DNA from 4 places in the Anabaena sp. FACHB-595 genome. Region 1 is predicted to be linked to each of the others. Evidence: predicted binding sites of a transcription regulator. Region 1 holds the regulator's gene; each other region holds the start of a gene.
What was found. The regulator NtcA, encoded in region 1, controls nitrogen genes in cyanobacteria. The targets are predictions, from matches to a motif close to TNTGTANNNNNNNNTACANA.
Positions count from the first base shown of each region.

Region 1 (3,786 bases):
AGTAATACCGCTAGCTAAATCACTAGCCAAGAAAGCGGCTGTATTGCCCACTTCTAGCTGAGTCACAGTCCGACGTAAGGGGGCTACTTGCTCCACATGATGAATCATATCTAAAATGCCACCAACGGCACTAGAAGCCAAGGTGCGGATGGGGCCAGCAGAGATGGCGTTAACGCGAATATTTTGAGAGCCGAGTTCAGATGCTAGATAACGTACACTAGCTTCTAATCCGGCTTTGGCTACTCCCATAACGTTGTAGTTAGGAACAGCTCTAACACCACCCAAATATGACAAAGTAATAATACTACCGCCTTCAGTCATTAGGGGTTTAGCCGCACCACTTAACTGCACCAGTGAAAAAGTGCTGATATCTAAAGCCGTGGCAAAACCAGCACGAGATGTTTGGCTAAAATCTCCAGTCAAATCATCTCTGTTAGCAAAGGCTAGACAATGAATCAGAATATCTAACCTGCCCCATTTATCGCGGATGGTATCAAAAGTAGACTGAATTTGTTCATCATTTTGAACATTACAAGGCAAGAATAAGCTGGGGTTAAGGGGTTCTACGAGTTCTGAAACTTTCTTCTCAAATTTGCCACGTTCATCTGGTAGATAAGTAATACCAAGGTTAGCTCCGGCTGCGTGCAGTTGTTGGGCAATTCCCCAGGCAATGGAACGATTATTGGCGATACCTGTAACCAAGGCATTTTTTCCAGTCAGATTCAGCATAGAGATTTTTGTTGTCATTAATGTGATCGATTCATTTGTACAGCTTGACAGAAATCACTACCCAGTAGAAGAGGTAATCAAGCTATGTTGGGAATTTTCTTGCTGTTTAACTCGAAAGAATGTCTAGGGGACAGGAGGAGAGCAAGAGAGGCAAGGTAGGCCAGGGAGGAAAGAGGTTCAGAATTTTTCTTTTCCCCCTTACTCAAGAACAGCCTGCCTGAACCAAGATAGGACTTAGGCAATCTATACCCCTATACCCCTATACCCCTATACCCCTACACCCTTATCCAAACCCTTTATCTTTGTTTTATACATGGTTAGCAAAAATGATGATTATTAAGGGCGTTTTTTAGAATAAAATGTTTGTTATTTCTTAAGATATTTTCAAGATTACTTAATTTTTTCTGCAAAAAACCTGATGGTTAGAGAAAGTAGAAGTATCTATCAAGAACTGCTAGCTAAAAATAGCAAAAGTTGGGTATCATTATGAACAAATAACCATAAAGTTGTACGTTTGAGTATAGGAAAGTACAGAAAGGTTAACGGTGCTTTATTGATTTTTCAGGTGTATTCTTAGGTAATTAGTTTTTAGTTTTTTGTTATTCCGGCATTGGGTAGGGGAAGGGAGATGATCGTGACACAAGATAAGGCCCTAGCAAATGTTTTTCGTCAGATGGCAACCGGAGCTTTTCCTCCTGTTGTCGAAACGTTTGAACGCAATAAAACGATCTTTTTTCCTGGCGATCCTGCCGAACGAGTCTACTTTCTTTTGAAAGGGGCTGTGAAACTTTCCAGGGTGTACGAGGCAGGAGAAGAGATTACAGTAGCACTACTACGGGAAAATAGCGTTTTTGGTGTCCTGTCTTTGTTGACAGGAAACAAGTCGGATAGGTTTTACCATGCGGTGGCATTTACTCCAGTAGAATTGCTTTCTGCACCAATTGAACAAGTGGAGCAAGCACTGAAGGAAAATCCTGAATTATCGATGTTGATGCTGCGGGGTCTGTCTTCGCGGATTCTACAAACAGAGATGATGATTGAAACCTTAGCGCACCGAGATATGGGTTCGAGATTGGTGAGTTTTCTGTTAATTCTCTGTCGTGATTTTGGTGTTCCTTGTGCAGATGGAATCACAATTGATTTAAAGTTATCTCATCAGGCGATCGCCGAAGCAATTGGCTCTACTCGCGTTACTGTTACTAGGCTACTAGGGGATTTGCGGGAGAAAAAGATGATTTCCATCCACAAAAAGAAGATTACTGTGCATAAACCTGTGACTCTCAGCAGACAGTTCACTTAAAGAAGAATAGCAGGAGTCAGAATTCAGAATGTGGCTAACTATTAGCACAGGCTAAATCCTACTCATTATAGATTTAGTTGGTTTCTTCAATCCGTTTATTTAACTCAAAGTGACGGTGAACCCATACTGAAATTCTGGCTCTTGCCTTCTGCACTCTTTAAACAATTGGAACCATCAGAGGTGGTACGTGTTATATTTTTCTCAATGACACCCATAGTTAGAAGTAAATCGAAAATCTTGAGTAACTTCAGCTATTCCCACCCTCCCATCCTCCACAAAGAATGATTGAAAGTAGTAGGCTGTATCTGGACTCAATTGGGTAGCTGAAGATGACCACTGGGTACATCCTCATAGCAGCAATTTTAATTTTGGGAGGTGTAATTGCCACTGTTGGCGATCGCATCGGCACAAGAGTTGGCAAAGCACGCCTCTCTCTGTTTAATCTACGCCCCAAAAACACGGCTGTACTGGTGACAATTTTGACAGGAGGACTAGTTTCAGCAACTACCTTGGCAATCTTATTCATTGCTGACGAAGGACTACGTAAAGGGGTTTTCGAGTTAGAAGATATTCAAAAAGACCTCAGGCAAAAACGAGAACAGCTCAAAGTCGCAGAAGAGCAAAAAACTCAGGTGGAAATTGAACGTAATAAAGTTAATCAAGAGCTAGAAACCACCAGAACAGATAAAAAACAGGTAGAAACTCAGCGCGACCAAGCCAAAAAAGAAAAATTAAAAGCACAGCAAGATTTAGCGCAAACCCAAGCACAATACCAGCGCACCCAAAGCCGACTGGGACAAGTAGTTACACAATATCAAAAAGCGATCGCTGAACTGCAAAGCGTTTACAATCAAAGAAAAGCCTTACAAGGGGCAGTGGAACAACTCAAGACAGAACGCCGCAGGTTATATGCTGAAGCTAAAAAAGCCATAGAACAACGGGACAGAGAACTAGCTAACCGTCAACAAGCGATAGAACAACGGGACAGAGAACTAGCTAACCGTCAACAAGCACTACAACAGCGCGACCAGAAAATTTCCCAACTAGATAAAATAATTCAAAATCGTAACTTGGAAATTGCACAGCGAGAAGAGGTAATTGCCAAACGAGAGTCACGGCTCAAAGAATTAGAAACACAACAGGACTATTTAGAGCAGGAAGTGGCGCGGCTGGAGAAATATTACCAGTCATACCGCGACTTACGTTTAGGCAAACTAGCATTAGTTCGCGGTCAAGTTTTGGCCTCTGCTGTTATTCGGACTAATCAGGTAGCGGCTACACGTCAGATAATTATCCAACTACTGCAAGAAGCTAACCGCAACGCCAGTTTAGAATTAAGCGAACCTGGGTCAAACTCGGCAAATATAGAACTACTACGTATTACCCCAGATAGAATTGAGCAGCTGATTCAGCAAATTAATGATGGTCGAGAATATGTAGTCAGAATATTCTCAGCTGGTAATTACGTCAGAGGAGAAAACCAGATAGAATTTTTTGCTGATACAGCTAGAAATGTGCTGGTATTTTCTGGAAGTGAAGTTTTGGCTACAACTACAGCCGATCCTCGTAGTATGACCTCTTATCAATTACGACAACGGTTAGATTTATTAATTTCCGCTTCCCAATTTCGTGCTAGGAATGCGGGAATTGTTGAAGGTGTGCAAATAGATGGTACTTTTCTGCGCTTCGTTTCCTTGTTGCGTCAGTTAGATCAACCAATAGAAATTAAAGCGATCGCTGCTGAAGATACTTATACA
Region 1 covers NZ_CP183473.1:5,261,416-5,265,201, forward strand. Annotated here, with positions in the region: gene fabI (enoyl-ACP reductase FabI) at 1-729, opposite strand, end outside; gene ntcA (global nitrogen regulator NtcA) at 1,358-2,029, shown strand; gene ACN222_RS21950 (DUF3084 domain-containing protein) at 2,359-3,786, shown strand, end outside.

Region 2 (3,786 bases), 470 kb from region 1:
ACGTCGTTCCTGGTGTATTGGGTGAGGTTAATTTAGAGTTAATTGCCGGGCTGAAAATTTCAATTTCGCCCTGCATTTGCTCAATTAATTGTTTAGCGATCGCTAATCCTAAGCCTGTGCCAGGAATTTCTGTTTGGGCTTGTACGCCTCGGTAATGTCTTTCACCTAAATGGACTAAATCTTCTTGAGGAATACCAGGGCCATTATCACTAATCGCAATGCCTTGGAAGTTCAGTTTTTCTTGCCCGGCTTGAATATAAATCTTGCCACCTTGGGGTGTGTATTTTAAAGCATTATCAATGATATTACTCAACACTTCTTGCAAAGCTTTAATATTTACCCTGACTAATGGCAAATCTTGAGAAATATCTGCTTTTAACTTGATATGTCTGTCTTGGGCGATCGCTTTGGCTGACATGAGTAATGGTGTTAATAAATCAACTACAGCACAATCAGTTAATTGCTCTCCCGTCCCCGGTAATAATAGCGCTGGTTTGGCTTCTTTTTGGACAGTGGCTTCGACAAATCCCTCTTTTTCTGGTAACACTAGCCTAGATAAATCTGCCTCTGTCCAATCAATAACTTGCTCAAACTTTTGTAGCAATTCCTTGAGGCGATCGCTCTCCCTGACAATATTCTCGCCCACATCTCGATTTGGATCACCAGGGCGCAATCTTTTCAAGAGAAGTTTACCAAAAGTCCGTAAGGCAGTTAAGGGATTACGAAACTGATGCAATAAATTATCAAGTAAATCTTGCTGTTGTTCTTGCAGAATTTGTTGTTGATGCAGTTGGTGTTGCAACCATGCTCGACGCTGATCCAAAATACAAGCGATCGCCAATGTTTGTCCGACTTTCTCCACTTGACTTTGCTCTTGTTCGTTCCAGGGGCGATCGGCTCTGCTTGTTACCAATAATCCCATCATTACGCCCTCATGCACCAGAGGTAAGACTATTTGGCGTTCATCTAACAAGTAATCATCACCAAAAGGCGATGACGTTCCACCTACTGTAGGCGCTCTCCCCGACTCTGGTGTTTCTTCGGCTGGCGCTACAGTCAATAACTTTCCCTGTTTTTGAGGTAGCAACAGTACCTCACCCACTTGTAATTGTTTACGTGCATTCACCTCAGCAAGCTCTTCTCCTGGTAGTATAACTGCCGTCTCTGGGTAAACAACCACAGGAATCAGTTTCGCCTCCCCCGTTGGCGACTCTATCAATTCTTGGGTTAGATAAACTACACTTAAAGAAGCTCCTAGCCCTTGGGTAAGTAGTGCTATTTGCTCTCGACATAGAGCCACAAAATCTGAACTGGCAGACATTAACATTTTTCAGCTCTTGCTCAGGATCACGGTTTTTGAGGGAAGATAAGAGAAGATACTTTATTTTCCTCAGTTATTTAATAAAGCTTAACTAAATCTTTCGAGTAATGGTTTTTCTCAAGGAGTGATGTACTAATTAGCTTTTGATTTATCTACCGTCAATAGTAATATCTTTGTTGTATCTAAAGTTTAAAAACTATTGATCTTTTGAACTAGAACTTATATAATTACGACGGATTTTGTAGCTATCACTACAATCTATAGCTTGAAAGAGGAGGAAAATAGGTTGGCAAGGAGACGTAAAAGAAAAAGTCGTCGTCGCCAGGAAGGACGACGTATTTTAGAACACGTACCTCAATACAGCATCGAAAGCGGTGAAGAGAAACCCGTGACAGCAGCCAGAAAATTTATTCAAGCTGAAGGTATCTTGCCACCGGCGTTGCTACTCGTAAAGCGAAACGAACACACTACAGACCGTTATTTTTGGGCAGAGAAAGGGCTGTTTGGCGCTCAATACGTCGAGGAAAATCATTTCTTGTTTCCCAGCCTGCGGGTACTTGAATCTCCCGCAGGGGCAGAACCAGTGGCGGTAGGCAGTCGCTGATTCATCGATGATAATCTTACGTGTTGAATACAGCTTCTGACAATCATTTAACTGGCAAAAGTGTGCAGTTTATGCAAAATTTCCATTTTTTTTAAGTTTGTCACTAATTTGCCAGTAGAACTAGTCCAAGTAATTGGAAAATTGACTCTCAACAGACCAATTTGGTTTGCCTGGGTTGATTGCTGGTCTCATGATGCAGAAGAGTATCAGGATAGAGCAAAAAACACCCAGAAGCGAGAGTTGAACTTTACTTTCCTCCTGTGGATTGTTCAGAAAACTCTGTCAAGATACACGCTTTTCCCTGCGATTTGCATTCGTAGGGAAAAATAACACTAGTACAAAAGACAATAGGTAAAAAGCAAAGGGCAAAACATAGAGTGATATCAATTCAAAATTTTGCAGGATTGATGTTGCTTTGTGTCTAATTGTGCTACTTAGTACTAGTGATTATCCCGATTTAAAAAATCGACATACAGTTTGCATCTACACACTCAATTACCAACTATTCATTAGGCTTTAAAGGTAGTGCTTTTTGTAGCTCAAGTATTTCATCACGATGAGCAACAACAGTAATTTTACTAAACAATTGCGGCTGATTAGCCACAGATTCTAGTTTCAGCACAACTTTTTCTAGCCTACCTGCTTTTTTCCAATAAAAAATTCCACTCAAAGGCGCAAATAATACCAATCCCAGAAAAATATTACCGAATCTAGGGAACAACAAAGCGAAAACCAAAGACAAACACACTAGACCAGCAGATGCTAGCAGCGTGAGAAACACTGCTAAAAATATGCTGGGTTTCACGAACCCTTCAAAAGTCACTTGGTTTTTTTCATGGTCTACTTCTGCCACTCGGTAAGACCGAGAGCGAAAATACTCTTGTAGTTGCGGCATTAAAACGGTTTCTTCTTGCTCGGAAATCAATTGAGCCATTTCTGTACGGTCTTTAGTAGATGCCCGAATGAAGAAGAGCAAACCAACCGCCAGTAACAAGGTGAGTAAGAACGTTGATGGCAGAATAGCAGTATCCATAACTAATTATTAATTTTTCACAGGAGGAGATTTATTCATTATTAATTATTGGTTAATTTGTCCTCACATAAATGTAATTTTGCCAAAGCCGGGCTAAATCTTCCGCTTGATGTTGCCATTCTGGAGAAACTTGGTACATTCGCCTGGGGCGACCTCGCCCTTCCAACTTCTTCCAATACCCAGTAATTGCCCTATTGTCTTCCAGAAATTTGATGGCACTATAAAGTACAGTATCTGAGAGCCGATAGGTAGGGTGTTCAGTTTCTAGTTGCTGAATTAATTCAGTTCCGTAGGATTCACCTTGTAGTAAAACATACAGAATGTAACAAATTGCTACTTCCTGGCAGAGGTAAGTTGGCGGAGGATTTTCAAAGAATTGATATATATCCTCAATTTTCATAAGTTCGTGGATGGCTAAAAGTATCCCTTAAGGTGAAAGCTAAAGGTTTTTCATCAGTATAGGGCGCTACTTGCAAATGTGTAAGTATATAGCGCTACCTGGGGAAAATTTACCCAGTGTAAACAAGTAATGATGAACTACCCTGTGAACAGTACAGGTCACAAGCAAAAGTTTGAGTAACGCAAAGAATTGCGCCTCTATCTAGCTCTAATTAGTGTTGTGAGGAGGTGCCTAGACAGTGGTTTTGTCACTATCTAGGTGTCAAGTAATGCCGAGCTGGTTTAGAACTGCTGAAACGTAAGATGCTATCGAAGAAATTTTACAGGTAAAATGCCGTTTTGTCTGTAACTCCGTAAAAGTTAATAAATAGTTTATTTGGTAATGATTACATTGCTGAAGGCAAATCTGTGTTTATCAAACTCTTACGC
Region 2 covers NZ_CP183473.1:4,790,671-4,794,456, reverse strand. Annotated here, with positions in the region: gene ACN222_RS19910 (GAF domain-containing sensor histidine kinase) at 1-1,327, opposite strand, end outside; gene ACN222_RS19905 (DUF3155 domain-containing protein) at 1,608-1,925, shown strand; gene ACN222_RS19900 (cofactor assembly of complex C subunit B) at 2,428-2,958, opposite strand; gene ACN222_RS19895 (PadR family transcriptional regulator) at 3,011-3,358, opposite strand.
Region 2: a site for NtcA is predicted at 1,560-1,579, ahead of ACN222_RS19905 (DUF3155 domain-containing protein). Genes of this name have one in related genera too.

Region 3 (3,786 bases), 2.5 Mb from region 1:
TTTTTCACCAAGATGAGCTGCGTACCTATCCTGTAAAGCTAGGGACACCACGTCCTACCAAGTATCAGCTACTGGCGATACAGAATCCTAACGCGACGCAGCAAGAAAACTTTGCCGCGTGGTTGGGTGCTGCCATCTCTACTGTTAGTTGATAACCACAGACAAATAACTCTTTTGTGTTCCCTGTAGTTCACAGTCAGGTGCGGAAAGAAACAACCTATACAAGTGGGGGAGATTAGTCAAATTATGGCAGATTACTCTCCCTCATGCCCTTTACAGATTTACTTAAAATTTTGTTAATACACATATTATTCATAACTTTTTACTAAAACCTTACATAATTTAATTTACGTAAAATCTAGAGTCAATTTTATTGTTAATTTATAGCTGTTGACTGTTGGCAGACTTGAAAGCCTTTTATTGCCAGGGTTTTATCTTAGCTACGGCTATATCTTTGTTTACCTGAATTTATACTCAAAAAAGATTACGTAATACTTAAAAAAGTAAACGCACTTTGTCAATACAGCCAAAGTGCGTCATTAAAAATCTGTTTTTTGATATTGAAAATCAACCAGACAATGAAAACTAGACAAAAAACAGATTGTAAATCATACCTCCTGCCTTTTGCCCCATACCTTCTTAAACATCCCGCTCGCTTAATTCACGAGTAATATGGTCAAATGGCTCCTCAACAAAAGTGGTGTTGGCAATACCTGCACCTGCAACTTGTTCCTTGACCAAATCCTTGAGAATTTGTACACCGCGAACTGTAGGGCCAATGGGTACACCCAAAGAATTGTAAGTTTCCCGCAAGCCTTGCAGCACCCGCTCATCTAAAACATTGGTATTACCAGCAACCAGTGCATAAGTAGCGTAGCGCAGATAGTAGTCCATATCTCGTAAACAAGCTGCCAGACGACGAGTAGTGTAGGCATTACCACCGGGGCGAATTAACTCTGGCAGTTCTTCAAACAACTTAGAACCTGCTTGTTTGACCAGTGCAGCTGCATTGGAGTTAATCGCGGCTGCTGCTTGGACACGAGCCGTACCACTATCAAAATAATCTTTGAGGGTATCGATCGCATTTCGGTCAAAATACCGACCAGCTACGTCATAATTCTTAATTAAGCTTGTTACTGCATCGCGCATTCCTTCTTCTCCCAATCTTTGCTATCTATGGTTTGATATTAATTTGGTTGCACTACGCACCAGTAAATTTTTGTGCTATTAAAAATAGATTCGGCACAAAAACAATCTATCTGTTACTTAAGGATTTTATGTCAAAGTTGACCCCTATGAGATTAACTTTCTCCCTTTTGTGCAGATGTCGAAAGAAAGGTTAATATTACCTGTAATCCAGACGTTCTGTAACAAAGACTACAAAACTGTCTAATGTTTAGAATCTACGATATTTCAGGTGTGTCATCAACTTTGTTTCGCTCAGTAGGGCTTAGATGCTTTGGCAGATTCTGGTTTGAATTTAAGAAATTGGCAGAGAAGGAGTAACAATGACAACCCCACAAGAAGTCTTGAAAAGAATTCAAGATGAAAAAATTGAGCTGATTGACCTCAAGTTCATCGATACAGTAGGTACATGGCAGCACCTCACCTTGTACCAAAACCAAATCGATGAAAGCTCATTCTCTGATGGCGTACCTTTTGATGGTTCCAGCATCCGGGGTTGGAAAGCAATCAACGAGTCAGACATGACAATGGTTCTCGATCCCAACACTGCTTGGATCGACCCATTCATGGAAGTGCCAACACTAAGTATTGTTTGTAGCATTAAAGAACCACGCACAGGAGAATGGTACAACCGTTGTCCACGGGTTATTGCTCAAAAAGCAATAGACTACTTAGTATCTACGGGTATTGGTGATACAGCCTTCTTTGGCCCTGAAGCTGAATTTTTTATCTTTGATAGCGCCCGCTTTGCCCAAAACGCTAACGAAGGTTACTACTTCCTCGACTCTGTAGAGGGTGCTTGGAATTCTGGTAAAGAAGGTACAGCAGATAAACCCAACTTGGCTTACAAACCACGTTTTAAAGAGGGTTATTTCCCTGTTTCCCCCACAGATTCTTTCCAAGACATCCGGACAGAAATGTTGTTGACGATGGCGAAATTAGGCGTACCCATCGAAAAACATCACCACGAAGTTGCTACTGGTGGTCAGTGCGAGCTAGGCTTCCGCTTTGGTAAGTTAATCGAAGCTGCTGACTGGCTGATGATTTACAAATATGTCATCAAGAACGTTGCCAAAAAATATGGCAAAACCGTCACCTTCATGCCAAAACCAATTTTTGGTGATAACGGTTCTGGTATGCACTGTCACCAATCTATCTGGAAGGATGGCAAACCTCTCTTCGCAGGTGATCAGTATGCTGGCTTAAGTGAAATGGGACTGTACTACATTGGTGGTCTTCTCAAGCACGCCCCAGCACTGTTGGCAATCACCAACCCCAGCACCAACTCTTACAAGCGTCTAGTTCCTGGTTATGAAGCACCAGTTAACTTGGCTTACTCCCAAGGAAACCGTTCTGCTTCCATCCGTATTCCTCTGTCTGGCACTAACCCCAAAGCCAAGCGTTTAGAGTTCCGTTGTCCAGATGCTACCTCTAACCCTTATTTGGCATTTGCTGCCATGCTGTGCGCTGGTATCGATGGTATCAAGAACAAAATTCATCCTGGTGAGCCATTAGATAAAAACATCTATGAACTTTCTCCAGAAGAATTGGCAAAAGTTCCTTCCACACCTGGTTCTTTAGAACTAGCATTGGAAGCGCTAGAAAACGACCACGCTTTCTTAACAGATACAGGCGTATTCACCGAAGACTTTATCCAAAACTGGATTGACTACAAACTAGCTAACGAAGTTAAACAGATGCAACTGCGTCCTCATCCTTATGAGTTCTCTATCTATTACGACGTTTAATTAACACCTGTTAGCAATTTATAGCTGAAAGTTCAAATTTTGCCACCCTTATGGGTGGTTTTTTGTCTTCTGTAAAAATTATGTATAAGTATACTAGAGGAAGTAACTTCAACAATGAGTTACTTCCTCTAATAACAACCATGACTTAAACATGAGTAAAACTTAGCTCATCGAAGCATTACTACGACCATAAATCGTGCGAGTGGTGGGATCGATCTTTCCTTGAGTGGGGTTCCAGTAGTGGGACAGTTCTTCAGCAGGAAGACCGAGTTCTTGTGCGGAACGCATCAGCATAGATTGTTGACGATTCTTCACTTGCTGATATTGGCGCATCATAATGGCACGAGATTTTTCTTGAATAGACATACAGTCCTCCTAGTGATATTAATTGGATTTGACCCTTCACACATTTAATATAGCAAGAATTCTGTATCTTATGCTACGGAATTGAAGATTTGTTATAAATTGTAATACTTATGTAATTGCACTTACTATTTTCTCAGCAAAAGTTTTAGAGATTATTTCCAGCAACAGAACACTGCAAGAGATGTCTTTCTCAAGAATGATGATTTATTTGTTACATTTATTTACGTTGTTCTCATGCTGGGCGATATTTGCTAATGCAGCTATTGAGAAAAAGTTAATTACTATTCAGTTCAACAAACTTACCCAAACCCATGACAGTCGTTTATCCACGGAAATTTCAGAATACTTTGAGTGCGAGGGATATTCTCAAACAGGTAGTAAGCGATCGCGAAATTCACCTGATCACCCTCAACCGCTATCGTTATAGTGAGCAGCGCAGTTGTAAAGACCTGACAGACCTGATTGAAAGGTTAAATGGCAAGCCACC
Region 3 covers NZ_CP183473.1:2,803,246-2,807,031, forward strand. Annotated here, with positions in the region: gene ACN222_RS11630 (M61 family metallopeptidase) at 1-152, shown strand, start outside; gene apcB (allophycocyanin subunit beta) at 640-1,149, opposite strand; gene glnA (type I glutamate--ammonia ligase) at 1,509-2,933, shown strand; gene ACN222_RS11645 (hypothetical protein) at 3,096-3,299, opposite strand; gene ACN222_RS11650 (ferritin-like domain-containing protein) at 3,611-3,786, shown strand, end outside.
Region 3: a site for NtcA is predicted at 1,365-1,384, ahead of glnA (type I glutamate--ammonia ligase). Genes of this name have one in related genera too.

Region 4 (3,786 bases), 2.7 Mb from region 1:
CCGTCAAGTGTGCGTGACGCACCACCGTTGGCGCTACTCACTTTTTCCACAGTCATTTGTCCATTTTCAAAACGTGCGAGTAGATAGTTGTTCTGAGAGGCAGAGCCGCTATAAATTACGGGTACACTTCCATAAACAGTGGAAAAATTGTTATATGGTTCAGCTTTGCCAATTCTTGTGTGATAGTGACCCGCAAAAACAGCTGACACGTTATATTTTTTCAGGATGTCACTAAAGCGTGCTTTTAGCTGTTCATAAGTTGCCGGCGCATAATTATTTTTCCAGTTATTATCTGAATCATGATAATTGAGGATGATAGCCTTACCTTCATTCCTGGCTTGAGTTAAATCTTTTTCTAGCCAGTCCAAAGAATGCTTAATCTGCACAATCTTGCGTTTAGCTGCGCTAGCATCAAAACCCTCGAACTTTCTTTCGTATATGGGATAGTTGTGCATCTGAACAAAGTGGATATTACCCACATCCCAGGAATAAGCTAGGCTACCGATATATTCAGTACGGAGTTCTGGAAATTTATAGCTGTTACTTTCACGATAATCAAAACTGCGGGGATTGAGTTTTTTAATTGCATCCCGCACATACTCGACCATACCAATAGCGCAGTTGTTTGCATAACAGTCATCAACGTTATTGGCGTAATCATGATTGCCAAGACCAGGATAAACGGGGACGGAAAGCTGTTTCCAGATTTCTTTGTACTTATCCAACTGCCAACTATGTCCAAAGGCGGTGATATCTCCATTCAGGATTGTCCCTCTGACATTACCTACTTGCTGTACCAATGAGTTCACACTATTGACATGATTTTGATTAGCAATAGTTGAACCCGCCTTTTTTTGATCTTCGGTTTCCTCTATTCCTTGATCTGTGTTTGCTGTCCAAGGATATTGGGTATCGGATACTATGATCATTGAGAAATTATCGTTGGCTTGCGCTAAACCATATTGCATCTGTGTACCAAATGGCGCTAGCAAACCAAACATAGCGCAGCTAGTGAGAAATACTGTTTTAATTGCCTTTCTGCGATTAATCTTTTTCATCTTTTATCTCCTGTAGAAAAAACAATAAACCTTGTTTTCTGTGTATTGAAGTCTGGCCTTAGCCTTTGAACCTCTTGCTGAGTTACACGTTGAGGTTTTAGTTTTTATGCAGGAGTTGGAAAGGAGGAATATTAATGGTTAACCTGAGTCTCCAATAAAAAACCCGCCTGAGCGGGATGAACACAACAAAACTATGAACAATGAGTCCTGAAATTTAGGCAAATTGTCTTAATTCAGCTTCTAGTTGCCGAATTAGTCTTTCATCACCTTTGGCTCTAGCTACGTCTAGACGGTGCTGTATGTTTCTTTGAATATTTTGTCTGTGTACTTCCTTGGCAGTGCTATTCGCCTTAAATCTAGTTTGGCTCATAGGATTAACCTCTTAATTTTTCTGCTTTATGTCTGTTCTTCCTAACATAGCATAAGTTTCGTAGTGTATGTTACAGAAAAAATTAATTTAATATAGATATTTTTATAGGCTATGCCGAAAAATTGGTCTAATCAGCCTCTGTTGACTTTACTGAGTGATTTTGGCGATCGCGATGTGTATGTATCTGTAATGAAAGGAGTAATTGCCCAAATCAACCCTAAATTGCAGGTGGTGGATTTAACCCATCAAATACCACCGCAAAATATTGCTGCTGCTAGGTTTTGTTTGATGAATGCTTGTCCCTACTTCCCAGAGGGGACTGTACACATAGCAGTGGTAGATCCGGGGGTGGGTAGTAGAAGACGAGCGATCGCAGTAGAATTTGCAGATGGGTTTCTAGTCGGGCCAGATAATGGCATATTTAGCGGTGTACTATCTCAAAGTCCAGCTATGGCAGTTGTGGAGCTAACTAATTCCCAGTATTGGCGTACTCCTGAACCTAGCAAAACTTTTCATGGTAGAGATATTTTTGCCCCAGTCGGCGCTCATCTAGCTAGTGGTGTATCTCTTCAACATCTGGGGCAAGAAATTGAACCAGCCAGTTTGGTACAGATGAATATGAAAAACTGTACTCAGACAGCAACCGGCTGGTCTGGTAGTATTCAATATATAGATTACTTTGGTAATTTAGTTAGTAATATTCCTGGTGATTGCATACAAGGCAAAAAATGGTGTGTGCAAGTTAGTGGCTTGATGATTCCGGGGTGTGATACCTATAGTAATGTGAAACTGGGAGAGGCTACAGCTTTAATTGGCAGTCATGGCTGGGTAGAAATTGCCATCAATAGCGGTGATGCACATTCACAGTTACAAATTAACTTGCAAGATCCTCTAGAAGTCATTAGTTATTAGACTAGTGAATAAAGGCAAGGTGAGAACCGTTGACTGTTGACTAATGAATATGGACTAATGACTAATGACTACATCAACAATATCTGCACCGGAAGTTTATCAAGGCCAGTTTGGGGAGTTTACGATTAATCAGAGAGATCGCAATGGTGTGATTATTTACCGTTCTGGTTTAATGGTAGCCGCCTTGAGCTTTGCCATTGGCACTGCTTTAGTATTATTTACCAATAATCCTATTGCTATCCAAGCACTAACGCCCTTATACACTTGCTTCAGCCTGGCGCTGGGAGTAAGTTTATTGACGATTCATATTTATCTTGCACCGTTGCACAGACTCTTACAGGTCTTTTGGATAATTGGTAGCATTGCTGCGTTTATCTTCGGACATTCCGACAGTCAACCTTTTGCTGTGACTGTATACAATCAACCTTTGACCATATTGGGAATTGGTTTTACCTTCGCAGCCTTAACAGGGATTTATTTCAAAGAAGCGTTTTGTTTTTATCGTTTAGAAACCAAAGTCCTAACTTTCCTCGTACCCACACTTTTATTAGGACATTTGGTAGGAGTTTTACCAACTCAATGGGAACAAATTTTATTAGGAACTTGGGCAATTTTATTCTTAATATTTGCTGTGCGTAAGGTCATACAAGCCATTCCTCCCGATATTGGTGATAAATCCGTATTTGCCTATCTAAAAGATAAAAACTCAGTCAAAGTTTAGGAGACAGAATAAGAAGCAGGGGAGGCAGAGGAGGCAGGGGAGAACTTTTCCCAGTCCCTAACCCCCAATCCCCAGTCCCCAATCCCCAGTCCCCAATCCCCAATCCCCAATCCCTAGTCCCTAATCCCCAGTCCCCAATCCCCAATCCCCAACCCCCAATCCCCAACCCCCAATCCCCGATACCCAACCCCCAAATTTGGGAATACTCAACCCAGTGGGTGTGAGGATGGGAATGTGGGTGAAGAACGAGCCTATTGGTTAGCTTGGGCGCAAATTTCCGGGGTTGGGCCTGTTTTGCTGCGACGATTACAGCAGCATTTCGGTACATTAGCAGTAGCTTGGAATGCTCCTCAGGCGCAGTTAGGGGAAGTTGAGGGCTTTGGTTTACAGACTTTAGAAAAAGTGGTAAAACAGCGATCGCGTCTTCACCCACAACAATTACTCATCCAGCATGAGCAAGACAACCCAAATTTCTGGACACCAGCCGATACCAACTACCCCCGTTTGTTGTTAGAAACTCCCAGCCCACCACCCATGTTGTACTATCAGGGTGAGGTAGATTTACAAGAAAATTGGGGAAATAAACCCTTAGTGGGAATTGTTGGGACACGTCAACCGTCAGAGTATGGCATACGCTGGACTCGGCAAATTAGCACTGCTTTAGCTAAAAATGGCTTCACTGTGGTTTCTGGTATGGCGGAAGGAATCGATACGGTAAGCCACAA
Region 4 covers NZ_CP183473.1:1,573,494-1,577,279, reverse strand. Annotated here, with positions in the region: gene ACN222_RS06600 (metallophosphoesterase) at 1-1,058, opposite strand, end outside; gene ACN222_RS06595 (hypothetical protein) at 1,273-1,428, opposite strand; gene ACN222_RS06590 (SAM hydrolase/SAM-dependent halogenase family protein) at 1,540-2,340, shown strand; gene ACN222_RS06585 (DUF2301 domain-containing membrane protein) at 2,405-3,061, shown strand; gene dprA (DNA-processing protein DprA) at 3,296-3,786, shown strand, end outside.
Region 4: a site for NtcA is predicted at 1,486-1,505, ahead of ACN222_RS06590 (SAM hydrolase/SAM-dependent halogenase family protein). Genes of this name have one in related genera too.